3 regions of the Agarivorans sp. QJM3NY_29 genome follow, and region 3 is predicted to be linked to each of the others. Evidence: predicted binding sites of a transcription regulator. Region 3 holds the regulator's gene; each other region holds the start of a gene.
What was found. The regulator FliA, encoded in region 3, starts transcription of late flagellar genes. The targets are predictions, from matches to a motif close to CTAAAGNTNNNNNNNNNNNNGCCGATA.

Region 1 (3,283 bases), 550 kb from region 3:
AGCAATATATAGTGGTGGCAGAAAAACAAAGTATCCGCCAAGAAGTGATCGATAAAATTGCCTTTACCGCAACCTTACCGCAATTGATCCTGGTCCCCTGCCTGATCATGCTATTGGTACTTCTAATCGACAAAAACTTCAAACCGATTGCCGAATTGGGTACCGCCATTGCTCAACGTAGTGCACACAAATTAGATCGGATCTATGTGACCAATCAAACTCGAGAGCTTTCCCCCTTAGTGGATGCTTTAAACCAGCTTCTAGTGCAGCTGGAACAAGCTTGGCAACGGGAAAAACGCTTTACTCGTATGGCAGCTCATGAACTAAAAACCCCATTAACCATCTTACGACTCAATGCTGAAAACGCTATTCTTAGTGAAAATCCACAGCAACTAAGGCAAGATTTAGATAACATTCTTAAAGGCATTGATCGTACCGATCGTTTGTTACATCAACTACTCACACTTGCCAAAGTGGAAAGTATCACAGATTTAATCAGCCAAAATTTTGATCTTGCCAAAGTTCTACAGCAAGCTTTAGCAGATTTAGCCCCCATTGCACTGCGCCAACATCAAGAACTCAGTTTTGAAGGCGATAGCTGTTACATTGATGGTGATGAAATACTATTAAGTATTTTATTTAGGAATCTAATTGATAATGCAATCCGATACTCAGGAAGCCACAGTGAAATTGACGTCAAACTGAAGGCGCAAGCCAATGACATCGAAGTCACGATCAGTGATAGTGGTACGGACATCAGCCAAGACACCAGAGAGAAACTATTTGATAACTTCTATCGGGCAAATACCGAAAAAGGCGATGGTGCGGGTTTAGGGATGTCGATTAGCCGAGATATTGCAGAGCTACATCACGCGACGGTACGCTTATTACCGCGCACTCAACAGCGTAATACCTTTCAGGTTCGTTTTAATCAAAGAAGCTAAGTATTTACGCCTAAGTTGACGCTGTTAATGCTCGTCCTCAACAAGCTGCTCGCAGCCTTTAGCTGCGGGCGACATTCGCTAGGCGATTAGCTGTTGGCTCTTGAGTCATAAAGCGCCACTATTACAGCACATCATAGAAATTTAGAGTAGATCTTTACCTAAGGAAATAACCACTCGGCGATTTCGTTCGCGACCTAAGGTATTATCATTACTTGCGACATGGCGCCGCTCACCATGACCCGCCACCTCGATCACGCTGTCGTCTAAACCACTCGATTTAAAAAAATCTTTGATTCGCTTGGCGCGTTTATCCGACAATTCTTGGTTTATCCATTTACCACCATAACTATCGGTGTAAGCATCAACCAATACAACATCAATGTCTGGGTCATTCTTAACATAGTCACCAATCAATCTTAAACGTTGTTTAGAACGCGCAGTCAACTCGTTACTATTGGATTGATAAGTCAACACAGTGAAGGCGATATCATCGAATGAGTAAGGTAACAATCGCCCCACACACTTCAAAAAATCGTTATATTGTTGCTTAAAGTTAACCGATGAGATCCCCACCGATGTCGTCGCATTATTAGCATACCAATCGTCAAAATAAAAAGTGGGGATATTACCGTCTTCTAATTCGCTCAGCATTTGCCAAGCTGGCTGGGCGTGCACGTAACCGTCAAATTGCTGGTAAAAAGACAATTCACTAATTCTTTTAGAACTTGCCCCAGGTTTCCACATCGGCGGCACACTGCGTAATGAAACCTGATGTGTCTGCGGCGAAATTTTGTACATGTCTAAGTAGAAGTCTAAATTAACATTCTTCGAGGCGCGACTAACAAAACTAGCGATCCCAAACGATGGAATAAAATGGTCCATACGACATTCAATAGGAGATTGGCTGGACATGACCCAGGTTGAATCGTCCATTGATGCTGAATAGCTGCGTACACTAGCGTGAGTGACCGTCGTCCCAAGCGCCAAAGTTAACAATAAATAAGGTTTCATAGTCGCAAATCCTCTGTTCTCCTTAAAATATCGGCCAAAGGCCAATTATCTTTAAAGCAAATTCGCGATTCTTTGCTGCTTTTGTAATAATGCGCGCCTCAGTAAATACTATGCCAGATTATGACCATTACAGAACACAGCTCTCAGCTTATGTCGAACCGCTTTCGAGGGTATTACCCGGTTGTTATCGACATTGAAACGGCAGGCTTTAATGCCAACACCGATGCATTATTGGAAATAGCGGCTTGCTTACTCAGCTTCGATGCAAATGGCGAGTTATATGTACTCGACAGCGTGCAATTTAACGTTGATCCCTTTGTGGGAGCAAACTTAGAAAAAGCTGCTTTAGAGTTTACCGGTATCGATCCCACAAACCCGCTCCGTGCTGCGGTGAGTGAAGAGTTCGCACTAAAAGAAATGTTTAAGCCAATTCGTAAGGCCTTGAAAGCCCACGGCTGTAGCCGTGCTGTCATGGTGGCTCACAATGCCGCTTTTGATATGAGTTTCTTTAACGCTGCGGTTGAGCGATGTCGGATCAAACGTAACCCTTTTCACCCTTTCGTGAGTTTTGATACCACAAGTTTGAGCGCTTTAGCGCTCGGCCAAACCGTGTTAGCGAAGGCCTGTCGGGAAGCTGATATTGAATTTAGTAATCAAGAAGCTCATTCGGCACTTTACGATGCGCAAAAAACCGCAGAACTATTTTGCAAAATAGTAAATAAATGGCAGACCTTAGGTGGTTGGCCGCTTCCTATTCCACAAGATACCCCTGAAGAACCATAGGATCTCATTCATGTTTAACCCCGTTGTTGTTTCCGTTTGTTTAATGCTAATACTTAGTCTCATGCGGGTAAATGTAGTATTAGCGCTCACCATTAGCGCGTTAGTCGGAGGCCTCGTTTCAGGACTGCCCCTGGCGGAAACAATTTCTAGCTTCGAACAAGGTTTAGGCAATGGTGCTCAAATTGCTCTCAGTTACGCCCTACTTGGTGCTTTTGCTGTGGCAATATCTCGCAGTGGACTGACTGATTTTATTGCCGAAAAGATTATCAGCCGCGTAGACAAACACCGAGAAAGCCGCTTAAGCTTAGTGAAATGGTTGATGTTAAGCGCCATCATTCTCATGGCCATCGCTTCGCAAAATCTGGTGCCAGTGCACATTGCCTTTATCCCCATTTTAATTCCACCGCTGATTGGTGCTTTAAATCAGCTAAAAATCGATCGCCGTTTAATCGCTTGCTGTTTAACTTTTGGCTTGGTTACAACCTATATGTGGTTGCCAGTTGGGTTTGGTGGCATCTTCCTAAATCAACTTTTATTTACCAATC
Region 2 (3,283 bases), 2.5 Mb from region 3:
ATGATCGGTGTAAGGAAATTGGTCAAATAGAGCCCAATGGCTAATCTGATGGGTACGACTTAAGACTTGCAGGTTGTTATATAGAGTATTGGGATTACAAGATACGTAGACGATGTTGTCGTAGTCCTGCACCATCCTTAAGGTGGCGTCATCTAAACCGGCACGAGGTGGATCAACTAATATGGTGTCGCACTGATAATCACTTAAGTCTACTTGGGCTTCTTTTAGGCGGCGAAACTCACGTTCACCTAACATGGCCTGAGTGAATTCTTCGGCGGATAGACGAAGAATTTTCACATTATTAATGTGATTGGCTTTGATATTGTATTGTGCGGCTTCAACTGAGGGCTTGGCTATCTCGGTGGCTAAAACGCGTTGGAAGTTTTTCGCAAGTGCCAGTGAAAAATTGCCGTTACCACAGTAGAGTTCGAGCAGATCGCCCTGGCTGTTGGCAGTTGCCTGTTGCGCCCATTCCAACATATGTTGGTTGACGACGGCATTTGGCTGGGTAAAGCTATTTTCAATTTGCTGGTAAATGAGCTGCTCACCGGCAACTTCAAGTACTTCGTTAACCCTATCTTGTTCCAAACATATTTTTTGCTTACGTGAGCGACCGATCAGTTGTAGTGAAAATAGCTTCGATAGTTCTGCTTTTAGCTGCTCGGCGGCGGTCCGCCATGCTTCATCAATCGGTTTATGGTAAAGCAAGCTCACGATTATCTCGCCACTAAGGGTGGAAAGAAAGTCGACTTGGAATAGTTTATGACGCAAAACTTGCTCAGATTTGAGCTGTTCGATTAATAGCGGCATTAGGCGGTTAATTAACGCGCTTGCTGGCGGAAAGCTGTCGACTCTGAATTTTTGCTTGGTTGCTGGATCAAACATGATGTAGTAGAGGTCATCACCTTCGTGCCACATTCTAAATTCGGCACGCATCCGATAATGTTTGCTGGCTGAGCTGAAAATGCTAGGTTCAGGAGGATTAAATTCAGCAAATTGTTCGCGGCGTTTAGCGACCTTTTCGGCCAACAGTTGTTGGTATTTTTCTGGATAGTATGCAATTGCGCTCATGACCGCTCCTCAAATTTAGCAAGGAGCGCAATTTAAAGGCGCATTGCTTGCTTGTCCAGTTTATCTACAATAATAGTGAGATTATTTCTAAAGTTTTAAATACAGTCGCCGATAAGTTGTGACTAGGGTAAATCCAGGGGGCGTTATGAACGAACTTAAAGGCATAGGCAATTCGCCAATCCAGCAATATGCTGAGCGCTTATTGCAGCAGTCCACGCCGACTATCGCAAAGGGCAATCAATTAGCTAATGATAAGGCTAGTTTTAATCAGCAGGACCTGGTGGCCAGCCATGTATTGTTGAGTTCGATTGAAAAGCATACCTTATCGATTGCTGGTGGTGGGGTTAGTTTAGCCAAACCACAACAACCCAGTATATTTGATGCCGAAGAAGTGGCGAAGAATGTGCTTAATTTTGTTGCAACGACCTTATATGGTGCCAAGCAGGCTGGGATGCCAGAAGACCAGTTACAAGAAATGATGGCTCAAGCGCGTAAGGGTGTGGATATGGGGTTTGCCGGAGCCCGTGAAGACCTTAGTGACTCAGGGATCCTTAATGAAGAGTTAGAAAAAGGCATTGATAAGAGTTATGACTTGATCCAAGACGGTTTAGAAAAAATCGAAGCGGGTGACTACGAGATACAAAATTCTCCAATATTTAGTCAACTCGCCATGGGAAATCGTCAATCGGCAAGCATGGAGTTGGAAACGGCAGAGGGTGACAAAGTTACCATTAGTTATGGGAGTCAGTTGGCAGCCAGTTACCGAGAAGAACAGTCATCTTTTCAGGCATCGTTTTCTTCACAGCAGCAGTTTAGTTTTTCCGTTGAAGGCGACCTGAATGATGATGAGTTGGCTGCAATCGCCGATTTAGTGAAACAAGTGGATAAAGTGGGGCAGCAGTTTTTCTCGGGGAATCTGGATCAGGCGTTTGATCAGGCCTTAAACATTGGGTTTGATGAGCAACAGTTAGTTGGTTTTGCGGTGAACTACCAGCAACAACAAACGGTGGCGGTGACTCAGGCCTACCAACAAACAGCGGAGAAAAGCGCCGAGAATAGCACTGCTGGTTCAGAGCTAGTCCCCGACTTAAGTGAGTTTTTAGGTGCTTGGCAGGACATTCAAGCCAAAATGAGCGCTTTGTTTACTCAACCAGAATCCGCGACCGAAACCCTACTTAATGGGGTTTTACCTGTTTCTAGCCCTTCGGAAGGAGAAGCGAAACAAGCCGATGTTGAACGGTTTAAAGGTTTCGCTGAGCGTATGGCCGATGTGCTTGCTGAATATAATCAAAAACGCGCGGCGGATGAAGCGACATCCGGCACTATTAGTTAATTTCATGTTTGCATAAAGTAAATGAAATAGGCTGTTCATTCGCCAAGTGCTGGCTTATACTCTCGCCCGCTGTGGTGCCTGAGCTAGCGAAGTTCAGGCTTAATAGGGAATCTGGTTAAAGTCCAGAACTGACGCGCAGCGGTAAAGAGGAACGAAAGCTCAAGGATTGGCCTTTTCCAAGGATCTCCAGACACTGTTTGCCCCGCAAACGGGAAGTCGTAGCCGTAGTAAATAAAGTCCCCCCGCCTCTAAGTCCGAATACCTGCCACATCGCACATGCTATTTAGCAGCAAACTACGACGCGAGAATTAGGATTATATCGATGAAGAAGTTCATATTACTGGCCGCAGTAGCGCCAGCTTTCGGCTATGCCCAAGAAACCCCTCCAGAACAAACGACCATGGTGGTGACCGCCAACCGTATACAGCAAAGTGCTACTAGCGTAATCGCGCCACTCACGGTGATCAGTCGCGGTGAAATAGAAAGTAGTGGTGCGCAAGATATTGTTGGTATTCTCAACCAACAGGTTGGTATTAGTGTCAACCGTAATGGCGGTAAAGGACAAAACGAGAGTGTGTTTATTCGCGGCTCAAGCTCTGCACAATCTTTGTACCTCATCGATGGCGTACGTATTAATACTGCCACTAGTGGTGGCGCTCAAATGTCATTACTGCCATTAGAATTCGTTGAGCGCATTGAGATTATACGAGGGGCTCGTGCGTCAGTATATGGCGCAGATGCTGTGGGTGGGGTCATCAACATTATCACGCGGCCGGAGTTTGGTAGTCAGTATTTTGGGATAAAAGCTGCGCTTGGCAATCATGAGAGTCGACGTTTAGCTGGGCGAGTTAATACCCCGATTGGTGAGTCGACTCAGTT
Region 3 (3,283 bases):
CCGAACAACAGAAGGTTTCGGATGTATTCTAAACATAATGATTTTGATCAAGCTAGCGGCTTACGAATGATGCAACAAAAAAATAATGTGAAAGTAATCGCAGTGACTGGTGGAAAGGGTGGGGTTGGTAAAACCAACGTGACGCTTAACATGGGAATTGCAATGGCGGGTCAAGGCAAGCGAGTCATGGTCCTTGATGCGGACTTAGGTTTGGCGAATGTTGATGTGCTACTTGGGCTGCGCGTGACTAAAAATCTGTCGCATGTGCTATCGGGAGAGTGCACTCTTGACGAAGTATTAGTTGAGGGACCAAATGGGATTCTGATTGCGCCAGCAACTTCAGGAACTCAATCCATGGTTGAATTAAGCCCTGCGGAACATGCAGGTTTAATTCGCGCTTTTAGTAGTATGAAAACACCGATAGATGTTTTGCTGGTTGATACCGCAGCGGGCATCTCTGATATGGTGTTGAGTTTTGCAAAAGCGTCGCAAGATATTTTAGTCGTCGTGTGTGACGAACCAACATCAATTACCGATGCTTATGCCCTGATTAAACTACTCTCTAATAATCATGGGGTGTATAAATTTAAAGTTGTTGCCAATATGGTTCGTAGTTTAAGAGAAGGTCAGGAGTTATTTACCAAGCTGACTCGGGTGACGGAACGGTTTTTAGATGCCACTCTCGAGTTAGTGTCTTGTATTCCCTATGATAACAATGTCCGATTGGCCGTTCGCAAACAACGTGTTGTGGTTGAAGCCTATCCTAAGTCACCAGCGTCTTTGGCATTTCGCTCTTTAGCCAGCAAAGCGGCTACTTGGCCGATACCTGAGCAAGCGGGAGGACATTTAGAATTTTTCATCGAGAATCTTCTCGAATTTGGACAACGCAAGAATAGAGAGCAGCTTAGTGAATAAAGTTGCCGCCTACGCCAATACCAGCGTTAACGACACTAATGCGTTAGTGGAGCGTCACGCCATTTTGGTTAAACGGATTGCCCATCACTTAATGGCTAGGCTACCGGCTAGTGTTATTGTGGATGATTTAATCCAATCTGGAATGATCGGGCTGATAGAAGCCGCTCGTAATTTTGATGGCTCTAAAGGTGCTAGCTTTGAAACCTATGCAGGGATCCGAATTCGCGGCGCGATGCTTGATGAAATACGCCGTGGCGATTGGGTTCCGCGTTCTGTACATAAAAATAGTCGAGCGATTAGTGACGCTATAGCTGCTGTTGAAAGAGAAAAAAATGGTGACGCTAAAGACGCTGAAGTTGCTGAAAAACTCGGGGTTTCTCTTCGCGAATACCATACGATGCTAGCGGATGTTAATTGCGGGCGAATCTTAGGCATTGAGGACCTTGGGGTAAACGAGGATGTCATTTCTAACGAAGAAAGTCGCGAGCAAAATCGTCCTTTCGAAGGTTTTGCAAATCAACGATTTCAACAATCTTTGGCGGAGTGCATCAAAGGGCTACCTGAACGAGAAGCCTTAGTATTATCGCTTTATTACGATGAAGAGCTTAATCTTAAAGAAATTGGTGAAGTATTAAGCGTTAGTGAGTCGAGAGTGAGTCAAATTCATAGTCAAGCGCTTGCCAGAGTGAAAACTCGAATGCGAGATTGGACACAATAGAGAAATTCATCCTTACAAAACTTATAAAAGATGGACTAAAATTGTGTTTATTAAGGCATAATAATGTATTACATAAATTTGTGACCCGTTTGTGGGCTAGTAAAACATCCAGCTGGGGGACGTACCTTGGATAAAAATATGAAAATTCTGGTTGTTGATGATTTTTCAACAATGAGAAGGATTATTAAGAACTTGTTGAGAGATTTAGGTTTCAACAATACACATGAGGCCGATGACGGTAACACCGCGCTACCAATGCTTAAGGGTGGCGATTTTGAGTTTGTAGTGACTGATTGGAATATGCCTGGTATGGAAGGTATCGATTTGTTGAAAAACATTCGTGCCGATGAGAGTTTAGCTCACCTGCCTGTATTGATGGTCACCGCGGAAGCGAAACGTGAACAAATTATTGAAGCCGCACAAGCCGGAGTAAATGGTTATATTGTAAAACCTTTTACAGCAGCTACTTTAAAAGAGAAGCTCGATAAGATTTTCGAAAGATTACAATAAAAGGAAGACGCGTGAGCACCGATACTCCGATTATTTCATTAGCGGATGCGCAACAACTGGTGATGCTACTTGAAATGGGAAAGGTCGCCGAGGCGAACCAACTAGTCAGTGAGCTATGTGCTCCAAAAGCTAACTTGCTGTTTGATAAAGTTGGCCAGCTCACTCGTCAACTTCACGATTCATTAAATGATTTCAAATTGGATATTCGGATCAATGAACTCGCGAACCAAGAAATCCCCGATGCCAAAGAACGTTTAAACTATGTCATCGAAATGACCGATCAAGCTGCTAATAAAACGATGGATGCAGTCGAGTCGGGTTTGCCGATTGCTGATAAATTAACCAATGATATCAATGATATTATGCCTGTATGGCAAAATTTGATGGATCGGAAAATTGAGTTAGGCCAATTTAAAGCGCTGTGTCACCAAATCGATATTTTTCTGACTAGTTCTTCATCTGATGCCGATAAACTACGTAACATGCTTACTGAAATTTTAATGGCACAGGATTTTCAGGATCTTACCGGGCAAATGATTCGAAAGGTGATCACTTTAGTTCAGGAGGTTGAAGAGAATTTAGTTGAGATGCTCACCTTGTTTGGCACTGACATGGTGGATGTCGCTCCTGGTCAAGATGATAAAAAATCGGGTGTTGAAGCAGAAGGCCCTATAATTAATAAAGAACAAAGGGATGACGTTGTTAACGATCAAGACGATGTTGATGACTTGTTGTCTAGTTTAGGATTTTAAGGGAGTAGCGCATGTCGTTTGATGTAGATGAAGACATCTTACAAGACTTTCTGGTAGAAGCGGCAGAGATCCTAGAGCAGCTTTCTGAACAGCTTGTTGATCTAGAAAAACGTCCTGATGATAGTAACTTATTGAATGCTATATTTAGGGGTTTTCATACCGTTAAAGGTGGTGCTGGTTTCTTATCATTAACTGAACTCGTTGACGTTTGTCATGGTGCGGAAAATGTGTTTGACACATTACGTAACGGTGGCCGCGGGGTGTCATCAGAGTTAATGGATGTCATACTTGAAGCACTTGATTCCGTGAATGATATGTTTGCTAAGGTGCAAGCAAGAGAACCTTTAACACCAGCTTTGCCAGAGCTTATTGAGCGATTGCATCAATT

Region 1: a site for FliA is predicted at 1,984-2,010, ahead of ACRRS0_RS11160 (flagellar protein MotY). Genes of this name have one in related genera too.
Region 2: a site for FliA is predicted at 1,159-1,185, ahead of ACRRS0_RS20280 (DUF5610 domain-containing protein). Genes of this name have one in related genera too.

Annotation. Positions count from the first base shown of each region.
Region 1 covers NZ_CP194036.2:2,434,108-2,437,390, reverse strand. Annotated here, with positions in the region: gene ACRRS0_RS11165 (ATP-binding protein) at 1-944, shown strand, start outside; gene ACRRS0_RS11160 (flagellar protein MotY) at 1,086-1,955, opposite strand; gene rnt (ribonuclease T) at 2,076-2,738, shown strand; gene ACRRS0_RS11150 (Na+/H+ antiporter family protein) at 2,749-3,283, shown strand, end outside.
Region 2 covers NZ_CP194036.2:4,461,591-4,464,873, reverse strand. Annotated here, with positions in the region: gene trmA (tRNA (uridine(54)-C5)-methyltransferase TrmA) at 1-1,071, opposite strand, end outside; gene ACRRS0_RS20280 (DUF5610 domain-containing protein) at 1,217-2,404, shown strand; cobalamin riboswitch at 2,460-2,688, shown strand; gene ACRRS0_RS20275 (TonB-dependent receptor domain-containing protein) at 2,727-3,283, shown strand, end outside.
Region 3 covers NZ_CP194036.2:1,883,860-1,887,142, forward strand. Annotated here, with positions in the region: gene flhF (flagellar biosynthesis protein FlhF) at 1-32, shown strand, start outside; gene ACRRS0_RS08650 (MinD/ParA family protein) at 22-915, shown strand; gene ACRRS0_RS08655 (RNA polymerase sigma factor FliA) at 908-1,633, shown strand; gene cheY (chemotaxis response regulator CheY) at 1,760-2,143, shown strand; gene ACRRS0_RS08665 (protein phosphatase CheZ) at 2,155-2,895, shown strand; gene ACRRS0_RS08670 (chemotaxis protein CheW) at 2,907-3,283, shown strand, end outside.